DNA from 2 places in the Sphingomonas kaistensis genome. Region 1 is predicted to be linked to the other one. Evidence: predicted binding sites of a transcription regulator. Region 1 holds the regulator's gene; the other holds the start of a gene.
What was found. Region 1 encodes LexA, which represses DNA repair genes until DNA is damaged. Its sites were predicted from a motif close to GTTCCNCNCTTGTTCT; they were not measured.

Region 1 (5,303 bases):
TCGCGCTGCTGCCCTTCGCGGCCTTCACCGGCGGCGCCGCACCGACCACGGCCGAGCTCCAGACCTTCTACCGCCAGAACGTCGCGCGCTACACGGTGCCCGAACGCCGCACCTTCCGCCTCGCCCGCATCACCAACGATCAGCTTGGCAATGTCGCCGCGACCGATGGGGAAATCGCGGCTTATTACCAGCAGAACCAGGCGACCTTCGGCGGGGCCGAGAAGCGCGTGATCAGCCGCGCGACCCTGCCCGACCAGGCGGCGGTCGCCGCCATCGCCCAGCGCGCCAAGGCTGGCGGAACTTTTGCCGCCGCCGCCGCGCCCGCCGGTTTCTCCGCCGCCGACGTCAGTGTCGGCCCGGTGACCCGCGCCGAACTCGTCACCCGCGCCGGTGAAGCCGTCGCCGCGCAGGTCTTCTCCGCGCCCGCCGGAACCGTGGTCGGCCCGGTCCAGTCCTCGACCGGCTTCGACGTGATCAAGGTCGAAAGCATCCAGACCGCCGCCGGCCGCAGCCTCGCCGATGCCCGCGCCGAAATCGCCGCCCAGCTGACCGCCGAAAAGCGCAAGAACGCCATCGCCGACCTTGTCGGCAAGATCGAGGACAGCCTCGCCGACGGCCGCACCTTCGAAGAGGTCGCGACTGCGAACCGGCTGCCGGTGCTCGTCACCCCCGCGCTGACCCGCGCCGGTGCTGCCTTCGACCAGCCCGACTTCAAGCTTCCGCCCGAATATGCCGCCGTTCCGGGCGCCAGCTTCGACATCGGCGCGGATGACGAGCCGGTGGTCGAACCGCTCCCCAACGACGGCGGCTATGTGCTGGTCGACGTCGCCGAAGTGATCCCCGCCGCCCCGGCCCCGCTGGCCCGCATCCAGGACCAGGTCCGCACCGACTTCATCGCCAAGCGCGCGCAGGACCGCGCCAATGCGGCCGCATCCGCCATCCTCCAGCAGGTCGCCCAGGGCCGCTCGCTGGCCGAAGCGGTCGCGGCCGCCGGTGTCTCCGGGGTCAAGCCCCCCGAAGCGGTCGAGCTGCGCCGCGGCGCTCTCGCCCAGTTTGCGCAACAGGGCCAGGACGTCCCCCCGCCGCTTCGCATCCTGTTCACCCTTGCGCCGGGCAAGGCGCAGCGCGCCGCGGGCCCCTCGGGCATTTACCTCGTCAAACTCGACCGGGTGGTGCCGGGCAACGCCGCCTCCAACCCGCAGCTGATCGCCGGTGAAGTCACCAACCTCCAGCGCAGCGCGGGCGAGGAACTGGCGCTGCAATGGCTCGCCGCCGCGCAGAAGGAGCTTGGGGTCTCCCGTAATGAGGACGCGATCCGCGCCGCCCGCAGCCGCATCCTCGGCGGCGGCGCCCAAGCGGAGTAATGGGGCGCCGGAGTGACGTGCACCTCCTTGTCGTCGACAATCACGACAGCTTCACCTTCACGCTGGTCGACTACCTTCGCCAGCTAGGAGCGACCGTGACGGTGGCGCAGGCCGACACGCTCACCGTCACGCAAGCGCTCGCCCACGACGGCCCGCTGCTGATCAGCCCCGGTCCCGGCCACCCCGCCGACGCCGGCATCTCGGTCGCGCTCGCCGCCGCTTGCATCGAGACCGCAAAGCCCCTGCTCGGCGTCTGCCTCGGCCACCAAGCGATCGCACTCGCCGCCGGCGCAGCGATTGCCCGGGCCGAGCCGATGCACGGCAAGACCGACCGCATCACGCACGACGGCAGCGGTTTGTTCGAGGGCCTCCCCTCTCCGCTCACCATGGCCCGCTATCACAGCCTCGTGGCGAACGACGTGCCCGACAGCCTCCACGTGACCGCCCACGGCAGTGACGGCACCGTCCAGGCCCTCGCCCACCGTACCGCCCCTCTTCACGGCATCCAGTTCCACCCCGAAAGCATCGCCAGCGAGCACGGCCTTGCGCTTCTGGCGAACTTCCTGCGCCTCGCTCACGCCCCCGCTTGACACCCCCGCATCCGTTCCTTACTCGTTCCCCGTCTGTTCACTACAGGGCCTCGTGAACCATGCTCACCGTCAAACAACGCGAACTGCTCACCTACATCGACCAGCAGCTCAAGGCGTCGGGCATCAGCCCCAGTTTCGACGAAATGCGTGAAGCGCTCGACCTCAAGAGCAAGTCGGGGGTCCACCGCCTGATCTCCGCGCTCGAAGAACGCCAGTTCATCCGCCGCCTCCCCAACCGCGCCCGCGCGCTGGAAGTGGTGCGCCTGCCCGACACCCAAGGGTCGGCCCCCGCCCCGACCGCCGCGCCGCAGCCGCGCGCCGTGGTTCCCGCCAACGATACCATCGACCTGCCGCTCGCCGGCTGTATCGCCGCCGGCACCCCGATCGAGGCGCTGCAGGGCCAGGACAGCTTTCCCGTCCCCGCCGCCCTGCTCGGCCCGGGCGAACATTATGCGCTGGAAGTGTCGGGGGACTCGATGGTCGACGAGGGCATCCTCGATGGCGACTATGTCCTGATCCGCAAGTCCGACACCGCGCGCGAGGGGGAGATCATCGTCGCCCTGATCGACGACGCCGAAGCCACGCTCAAGACCTTCCGCCGCGAAGGCCAGATGGTCCGCCTCGACCCCGCCAACCGCGCCCACGAACCGCAGCGCTACGACCCGCGCCGGGTCAAGATCCAGGGCAAGCTCGCCGGCCTCATCCGCCGTTACCATTAAGCCGTCGTCCCGGCGCAGGCCGGGACCTCAGTCCTAACGCGCTGGCCTCATCGGTTTCCTTTCGCCGATCTGCCTCAATCCGCCGCTGACCGGCGGAACGCCTTCCCACCGTGCCGCTTTATTCCTGCGTACCCATTTCGCAGGAGGACACCAGCCATGGCCTACGACCGCTTTTCCGACGACAATTCCCAGGATCGCGCCCTCGACGACCGCTACGACCGCGACCGTGATCGCTCGCGCAGCTGGGGTCGCGGCTTCTTCCGCGGCGGCCGCGACGACCGCGGCCCGTCCGACCGCTACCGTGACGATCGCGACACCCTCGACAGCCGCCGCGACAACACGCGCATCGCCCGCGACGACGACCACCGCGCCCGCCGCGGCATCCCTTACGACGAAACCCCCGACCTCATCGCCTCGAGCAAGGTCGAAGGCACCCCCGTCTACGGCCGCGACGACCGCCGACTCGGCACCGTCAAGGCACTGATGATCGACAAGGTCCGCGGCCAGGTCCGCTATGCCGTCCTCAGCCATGCCACCGGCTTCCTCGGCCTCGACGAGGAAGTGGTCCCCGTCCGCTGGGAAGAACTGCGCTATGACGAACGCCGCGGCGGCTATCGCGTCGACTTCACGTCCGACGACGTCGCCTACACCATCGAAAACCGCCGCCGCGACCGCGAGCACGGCCGCGATCTCGACCGCGCCGGCCGCGTCCGCCGCTAAGCCCCCCACCTTGCCCACCCCGCCAGCCCCGCTAGGGTCGGCGGGGCCGGGCCAGGGGGTGGGTGTGACCAGCAAGCTATTCTACGGCGACAATTCGAACGTCCTGCGCACGCAAATCGCGGACGCCGAGATCTTCCAGGGCAAGAAACCTGGTTTCCCGTTTGGCGACCCCGCCAGCGTCAGGCGAGCCAAACGCAAAGATGTAAAAGCTCAGATCGATTAAGGATTTGATCTAAGGCTGTAGGCCAATACGAACCACACCGACCCGCCTTGCCCTGAGCGGCCCTCGTTCCCATTTCGCCCTATCGCCAGCGCCTTGCGCTTGCTTCCAGAACGAAAACGGAACAAACCTCCTCCATGCTGACTCACATCACCGTCAAGGGCGCGCGCGAACATAATCTCAAAGGCGTGGACGTCTCGATCCCGCGCGACCAGTTGACGGTGATCACCGGCCTCTCCGGCTCGGGCAAATCCTCGCTCGCCTTCGACACCATCTATGCCGAGGGACAGCGCCGCTACGTCGAGAGCCTGTCGGCCTATGCCCGTCAGTTCCTCGAGATGATGCAGAAGCCGGATGTCGAGCATATCGACGGCCTCTCGCCCGCCATCTCGATCGAACAGAAGACCACCAGCCGCAACCCTCGCTCGACGGTCGCCACCGTGACCGAGATCTACGATTACATGCGCCTGCTGTGGGCGCGCGTCGGTATCCCTTATTCGCCCGCCACCGGGCTTCCGATCCAGGCCCAGCAAATCTCGCAAATGGTCGACCGGGTGATGGCCTTGCCCGAAGGCAGCCGCCACTACCTGCTCGCCCCTGTCGTCCGCGGCCGCAAGGGCGAGTATCGCAAGGAACTGCTCGAATGGCAGCGCGCCGGCTTCACCCGCGTTCGCGTCGACGGCACCTTTTACGAGATCGACGAGGCGCCCGCCCTCGACAAGAAGTACAAGCATGACATCGAGGTGGTGGTCGACCGCATCGTGGTGCGCGACGGCATCCAGACCCGCCTCGCCGACAGCTTTGAGACCGCGTTGAAGCTCGCCGACGGCCTCGCTTATCTCGACCCCGCCGACCCCGCTTCCGAGCCTGCGGGCACCGAGCGCACCGGCGTCGCCGAAGTGCTGGAAAAGGCCGCGACCCGCGCTGTCCTCGCCACCAACGCGCCCCCGGGCCGCATCTGTTTCTCCGAAAAATTCGCCTGCCCCGTCTCCGGCTTCACCATCGCCGAGATCGAGCCGCGCCTCTTCTCCTTCAACGCACCGCAAGGCGCCTGCCCGGCCTGCGACGGCCTTGGCGAGCGAATGGAGTTCGACGAGGACCTCGTCGTCCCCAACCACGACCTCAGCCTCGCCAAGGGCGCGGTCGTGCCGTGGGCCAAGAGCAACCCGCCCTCACCCTACTACATGCAGGTGCTCGGCAGCCTGGCGAAGCATTACGGCTTCGACCTCCAGACCCCGTGGAAGGACCTCGATCCCGAACACAGCCGCGCGATCCTCCACGGCACCGGCGGCAAGGCGATCACCCTGCGCTTCGTCGACGGCCGCAAGAGCTACGAGGTCAAGAAAGCCTTCGAAGGCGTCATCGGCAATTTGAACCGCCGCCTCGCCCAGACCGAATCCGCGTGGATGAAGGAAGAGCTCTCGCGCTACCAGGCCGCCCACGCCTGCGAAACCTGCCACGGCGCCCGCCTCAAGCCCGAAGCCCGCGCGGTGAAGATCGCCGGCGAGGACATCTCGATCGCCGTCCGCCGCTCGGTCGCCGACGCCTATGCCTGGTTCGGCGCGCTCGAACCCAAATTGACGCCCCAGCACCAGGAAATCGCCCGCGCGATCCTGAAGGAGATCAACGAGCGCCTGGGCTTCCTCCACAATGTCGGGCTCGACTATCTCCACCTCGACCGCACCTCGGG
Region 2 (5,303 bases), 800 kb from region 1:
TCAGCGTGTAGCCGGCAGGCCCGGTGAATTGCGGCGGAATGACAAGCCCGAAGTCGGCCAGCAGGCTGACGACGTAGCCGCCCCAGCCGACCGCCACGACCGATGCCGCAAGCCCGTATTCGAGCAGCAGCAGCGCGCCCATGATCCAGGCGACAAATTCGCCCAGCGTGGTGTAGCCATAAGTGTAGGCGGAGCCCGACACCGGCAGGGTCGAGGAAAGTTCGGCGTAGCACAGGCCCGCAAAGGCGCAGACGATGCCCGCGACCACGAAGCTCAGCAGCACCGCCGGACCGGCGTGCAGCGCGGCGGCGCTGCCGGTGCGGACGAAGATGCCCGCGCCGATGATGCAGCCCACGCCCAGCAGCAGCAGGTTCCACTTGCCCAGCGTCCGCTTGAGCTCGCTCGACGCGGACTCCTGCTGGACTTGAGCAATCGATTTGCGGGCGAACATTCGCCCGATCACTGTCTTGTTTGGCGCGGCACTAGCCATCAAGGCTCCCCCGAGAACTGAAAATGGAAATCGGCGCGGAGCCTAGCGGCAAGTTCCGCCCGTGCAATCCCTCTGTCACATGCCCGCCACAGGGGGGCGATTCAGCGCGCCAGCATCGGCCCCAGCGGCTGGCCGCCGAACAGGTGGACATGGAGGTGCGGCACTTCCTGCCCCGCCCGCTTTCCGGTGTTGGCGAGCAGCCGATAACCCCCCGGCTCCGCCCCGACGATCCGCGCCGTTTCGCCCACCGCCCGGACGAAGCCGGCGATCTCGGCGTCCGAGGCATTGGCCGAAAAATCGTCCCAGCTGACATAAGCGCCCTTGGGGATCACCAGCACGTGCACCGCGGCGGCCGGGCTGATGTCGTGAAACGCCAGCGCATGCTCGGATTCGAACACCGTCTTGGCCGGCAATTCGCCGCGCAGGATGCGGGCAAAGATGTTGCTCTCGTCGTACGGCTGCTTGTGATCAATTGGCATGAACGCGTTTCCCGGTTGACCCTGATGGGCACCTCGCTACCAGTTCGGGCCATGGCCGACGAGAGTCCAGAAAGCCTGATTCCCTATGACGAGATCGTGCAGGAAGCGCTGCGCGATGTGGTCGGGAGAGTGCTGTCCTCGGTCGAAAAGGGCGGCTCGCTGCCCGGCGGCCACCATTTCTACATCACCTTCCGCACGCGCATGCCGGGGGTCGAGATTCCCAAGCATCTCGCCCAGCGTTTCCCGGACGAGATGACCATTGTCATCCAGCATCGCTACTGGGATCTTCATGTCGCGCCCGACTTCTTCACCGTCGGGCTGAGCTTCGGCGGCGTTCCGGCGATGCTCCGCGTGCCGTTCGCGGCGGTGACCGATTTCGTCGATCCGGCGGTCGACTTCAGCCTCAAGTTTCAGGCCAATGGCGCCGAGAACGACGGCCACGAAGAGCATGACGAACCCGAGAACGACGCGCCCACCGCCGTTCCGGTGGAAGACGGCTCGAACGTCGTCTCGGTCGACTTCACCCGCAAGAAATAACCCAGCCGTCGTCATTGCGAGCGCAGCGAAGCAATCCAGCTTCGCGGTCGCCCGAGTGGATTGCTTCGTCGCTCCGCTCCTCGCAAGGACGAGGCAGCTCAAGACGAGGAAACCCATGACCAACACCCGCACCGAAACCGACAGCTTCGGCCCGATCGAGGTTCCCGCCGATTGCTATTGGGGCGCGCAGACGCAGCGCAGCCTCGGCAATTTCCCGTTCGGCGAGCGCGAGCAGATGCCGATCCGGCTGGTCCATGCCCAGGCGATCGTCAAGCAGGCGGCGGCGCGGGTGAACCGCAAGCACGGCCTCGACGGCAAGCTCGCCGACGCGATGGAAAGCGCGGCCTCGGCAATCATCGCGGGCAGCCACGACGACCAGTTCCCGCTGACCATCTGGCAGACCGGCAGCGGCACCCAGACCAACATGAACGTCAACGAGGTGATCGCGGGCATTGCCAACGAGGCGCTCGGGTCCGGCAAGGGCGGCAAGAGCCCGGTGCACCCCAACGATCACGTCAACAAATCGCAGAGCAGCAACGACAGCTTCCCGACCGCGCTGCACGTCGCGGTGGTGCTCAGCGCCGAACAGCAGCTCTATCCCGCGCTCGAGCGCCTCACCGCGGCGCTCGACGCCAAGGCGACGGAGTGGGACCGCATCGTCAAGATCGGCCGCACCCATACGCAGGATGCGACCCCGCTGACGCTGGGCCAGGAATTTTCAGGGTACGCCGCGCAGCTCAAGAGCTGCCGCGCCCGGATCGAAGGCGCGCTCGAAGGCAACCTTCGCAAGCTCGCCATCGGCGGCACCGCGGTCGGCACCGGACTCAATGCGCCCGCCGGTTGGTCCGACGACATGTGCGCCGCCATCTCCGACATCGCCGGCAGCCGGTTCGAGCCTGCCCCCAACAAGTTCGCCGAAATGGCCGCCCGCGACGGGCTGGTCTTCTTCCACGGCGCGCTCGCCACGCTGGCGGTGGCGCTGACCAAGATCGGCAACGACATCCGCTTCCTCGGCTCCGGCCCGCGCTCGGGCCTTGGCGAACTCAGCCTTCCCGAGAACGAGCCGGGCAGCTCAATCATGCCGGGCAAGGTCAATCCGACGCAGGTCGAAAGCCTGACGATGGTCTGCGCGCAGGTGATCGGCAACGGCCAGGCAGTGACCGTCGGCGGCATGCAGGGGCATTTCGAGCTGAACGTGTTCATGCCGCTGATCGGCTCCAACGTGCTGCGCTCGGTCGAACTGCTGTCGATCGCAATGGTCAGCTTCGCCGAACGCTGCGTCGAGGGCATGACCGCGAACGAGGACCATATCGCCGAGCTGGTTGGCCGCAGCCTGATGCTGGTCACCGCGCTGGCGCCCGAGATCGGCTACGACAATGCCGCGACCATTGCCAAGCACGCCCACAAGAACCGCCAGACGCTGAAGGAAGCCGGTCTCGAACTCGGCCTGGTCGACGCCGAGACCTTCGACCGCGTGGTCCAGCCGGAAGCGATGATCGGGCGCTAGGCCTTCCCGCTCGCAACGCTCAGGACGGCTCGTCGAGTCGCCCGATTGACTCTATTCGCGGACTCGCGCGAATAAGAACAAAAGTAGAACATGAGCGTTGCGAGTCGTGTGGAACGAGGTCTTCATCTCGTCGCCGGCGGGGGTTCCCGCGCGGCTAGCGAAGGGCGTGCGGAAGCGCGCCTTCCGGCCGTGGCCATGCTGCAGCCGGCGGGCGCGATCCTGTCCGAACTGTTTCCCGCCTCGCCCCGCGATGCCGGCTGGACCGGCTTTGTCCTCCGCCACCTCGCCGCGCCAAAGCCCGTGCTGTGGGTGCAGGAACGGATGGCGATCCTCGAAGGCGGGCGAGTCCATGCCGCAGGGCTCGGGGGCCTCGGGTCCAACCTCATCCATGTCGAGGCGCGCGACGCCAAGACCGCCTTGTGGGCGATGGAGGAGGGGCTGCGATGCGCTGGGCTAGGCGGGGTGATCGGGGAATTGTGGGGCGACCCGCAGGCGCTCGACTTCACCGCGACGCGGCGGCTGGCAGTCGCGGCGGAGCGCTTCGGGGTCGCCTGCTGGCTGGTCCGGCTACAGGGCGCGGCCAACCTGTCGGGTGCGCGCGAACGCTGGCGGCTGGCGAGCGGCCCGAGCGCCGCCCATCCCTTCGACCACAAGGCGCCGGGCAGCCCGCGCTGGACCGCCGAACTGTTCCGCTCGCGCCATCGCGCGCCCGCCAGCTGGGTAGTCGGCGATGAGCCGGCGGATCTGCTCCCTGTGGCTGCCGAACCTTCCGATCGAGCGCTGGGCGGCTGGCAGCGCCGCGCCTGAGGCCGAACTCGCTCGCCCCCTCGTCCTCACCGTCGAGGGCCGCCACGGCCAACTGATCCACGCCGTCACCCCCGCCGCCGCCGAACGCGGGGCGTGGCCCGGCGCCCGCCTCGCCGACGCCCGCGCGCTCGACCCCGCGCTGGAAGCCGAACCCGCCGACCTTGCCGGCGAAGCCGCCTGGCTCCGCGCCGCCGCCCGCTGGGCCAGCCGCTGGTCGCCGCTGGTCGAGGTCGACGGCCCCGACGCCCTGCGCCTCGACGTCACCGGCGTCGCCCACCTGTTCGGCGGCGAGGAAGCCTTGCGCGCCGACATGGCCGCGCGCTTCGCCGCCATGGGGGTGAGCGCGGCGACCGCCATCGCCCCCACCGCCGGGGCCGCTTGGGCGCTCGCCCGCTACGGCCGCGCCGCTCGTCTCACCGAGCCCGACGTGCTGCCCCGCATCCTCGCGCCCCTGCCGGTCGCGGCGCTGCGCCTGTCGCCGCAAGCCACCCACATGCTGGTGCGTCTGGGCCTCAAGCAAATCGGCGATCTTGCCGGCGTGCCGCGCAAAGCGCTTGCCCGCCGTTTTCCCAAGGACGAGCATCCGCTGGACGCCCTAGACCGCGCGCTCGGCCGCAAGCCTGAGCCGCTGACGCCGCTGCCCGACGACCCGCCCCCACGCGCCCTGCTCCCGCTGAAAGAACCGGTGGTCCACGAACAAGCCTCCGCCGAAGCGCTGGCCGAGCTCGTCCCCCGCCTCGCCGCCGAGCTCGAGCATCGCCAGCTCGGCGCCCGCCACCTCGCGCTCACCGCCTTTCGGGTCGACGGCAGCGTGGGCGAGGTCGAGGTCGCGACCTCGATTCCCTCCCGCGAGCCCGCCCACCTCCACCGCCTGCTGTCGGGCATCCTCGAACGGCAGGGGATCGACCCCGGCTTCGGGATCGACGCCTTTGCGCTCGAAGTGCGCTGGTGGGAGCGGCTCCACTCCGCGCAGGATGCGCTGCTCGGCGACGCGTCGGGCGAACTGGCGGTCGCGGCGCTGATCGACCGGCTGAGCGTCCGCCTCGGCCCCGCCAAGGTCCGCCGCCCGGCTCCGTGCGAGAGCCATCTCCCCGAGCGCGCCGCCGGCTGGGCCGAAGGGATCGCCGCGGCGCCCGCGCCCGCCGACCCCGCCGCCACGCAGGCCGACGACCCCACCCGCCTGCTCGACACGCCCGAGCTGATCACCGTCGTCTACGCGACCCCCGAAGGCCTCCCGCGCCGCTTCATGTGGCGCCGCAAGGTCCACGACATCGCCCGCGCTGCTGGCCCGCGCCGCGTCTCGCCCGAATGGTGGCGCGAACGCTCCACCGCGCGGCTACGCGATTATTACAAGGTCGAGGACGTGGGCGGACAGCGCTTCTGGATCTTCCGCGAAGGGGTGGTCGGCGACGGCCGCGGCGGCGCGCCCGCCTGGTTCGTCCACGGCCTGTTCGCATGATGCGGAGCCGCCGCCATGCCTGAA

Region 2: V6R86_RS04255 (ImuA family protein) is a predicted target of LexA. The motif match lies at 3,088-3,103, and genes of this name have one in related genera.

The regions. Positions count from the first base shown of each region.
Region 1 covers NZ_CP145607.1:1,686,524-1,691,826, reverse strand. The annotation lists gene V6R86_RS08275 (peptidylprolyl isomerase) at 1-1,364, shown strand, start outside; gene V6R86_RS08270 (aminodeoxychorismate/anthranilate synthase component II) at 1,382-1,954, shown strand; gene lexA (transcriptional repressor LexA) at 2,014-2,673, shown strand; gene V6R86_RS08260 (PRC-barrel domain-containing protein) at 2,830-3,393, shown strand; gene V6R86_RS08255 (hypothetical protein) at 3,458-3,616, shown strand; gene uvrA (excinuclease ABC subunit UvrA) at 3,751-5,303, shown strand, end outside.
Region 2 covers NZ_CP145607.1:891,510-896,812, forward strand. The annotation lists gene V6R86_RS04235 (amino acid permease) at 1-490, opposite strand, end outside; gene V6R86_RS04240 (HIT domain-containing protein) at 592-969, opposite strand; gene V6R86_RS04245 (SspB family protein) at 1,021-1,506, shown strand; gene fumC (class II fumarate hydratase) at 1,622-3,013, shown strand; gene V6R86_RS04255 (ImuA family protein) at 3,203-3,820, shown strand; gene V6R86_RS04260 (DNA polymerase Y family protein) at 3,744-5,279, shown strand; gene V6R86_RS04265 (error-prone DNA polymerase) at 5,295-5,303, shown strand, end outside.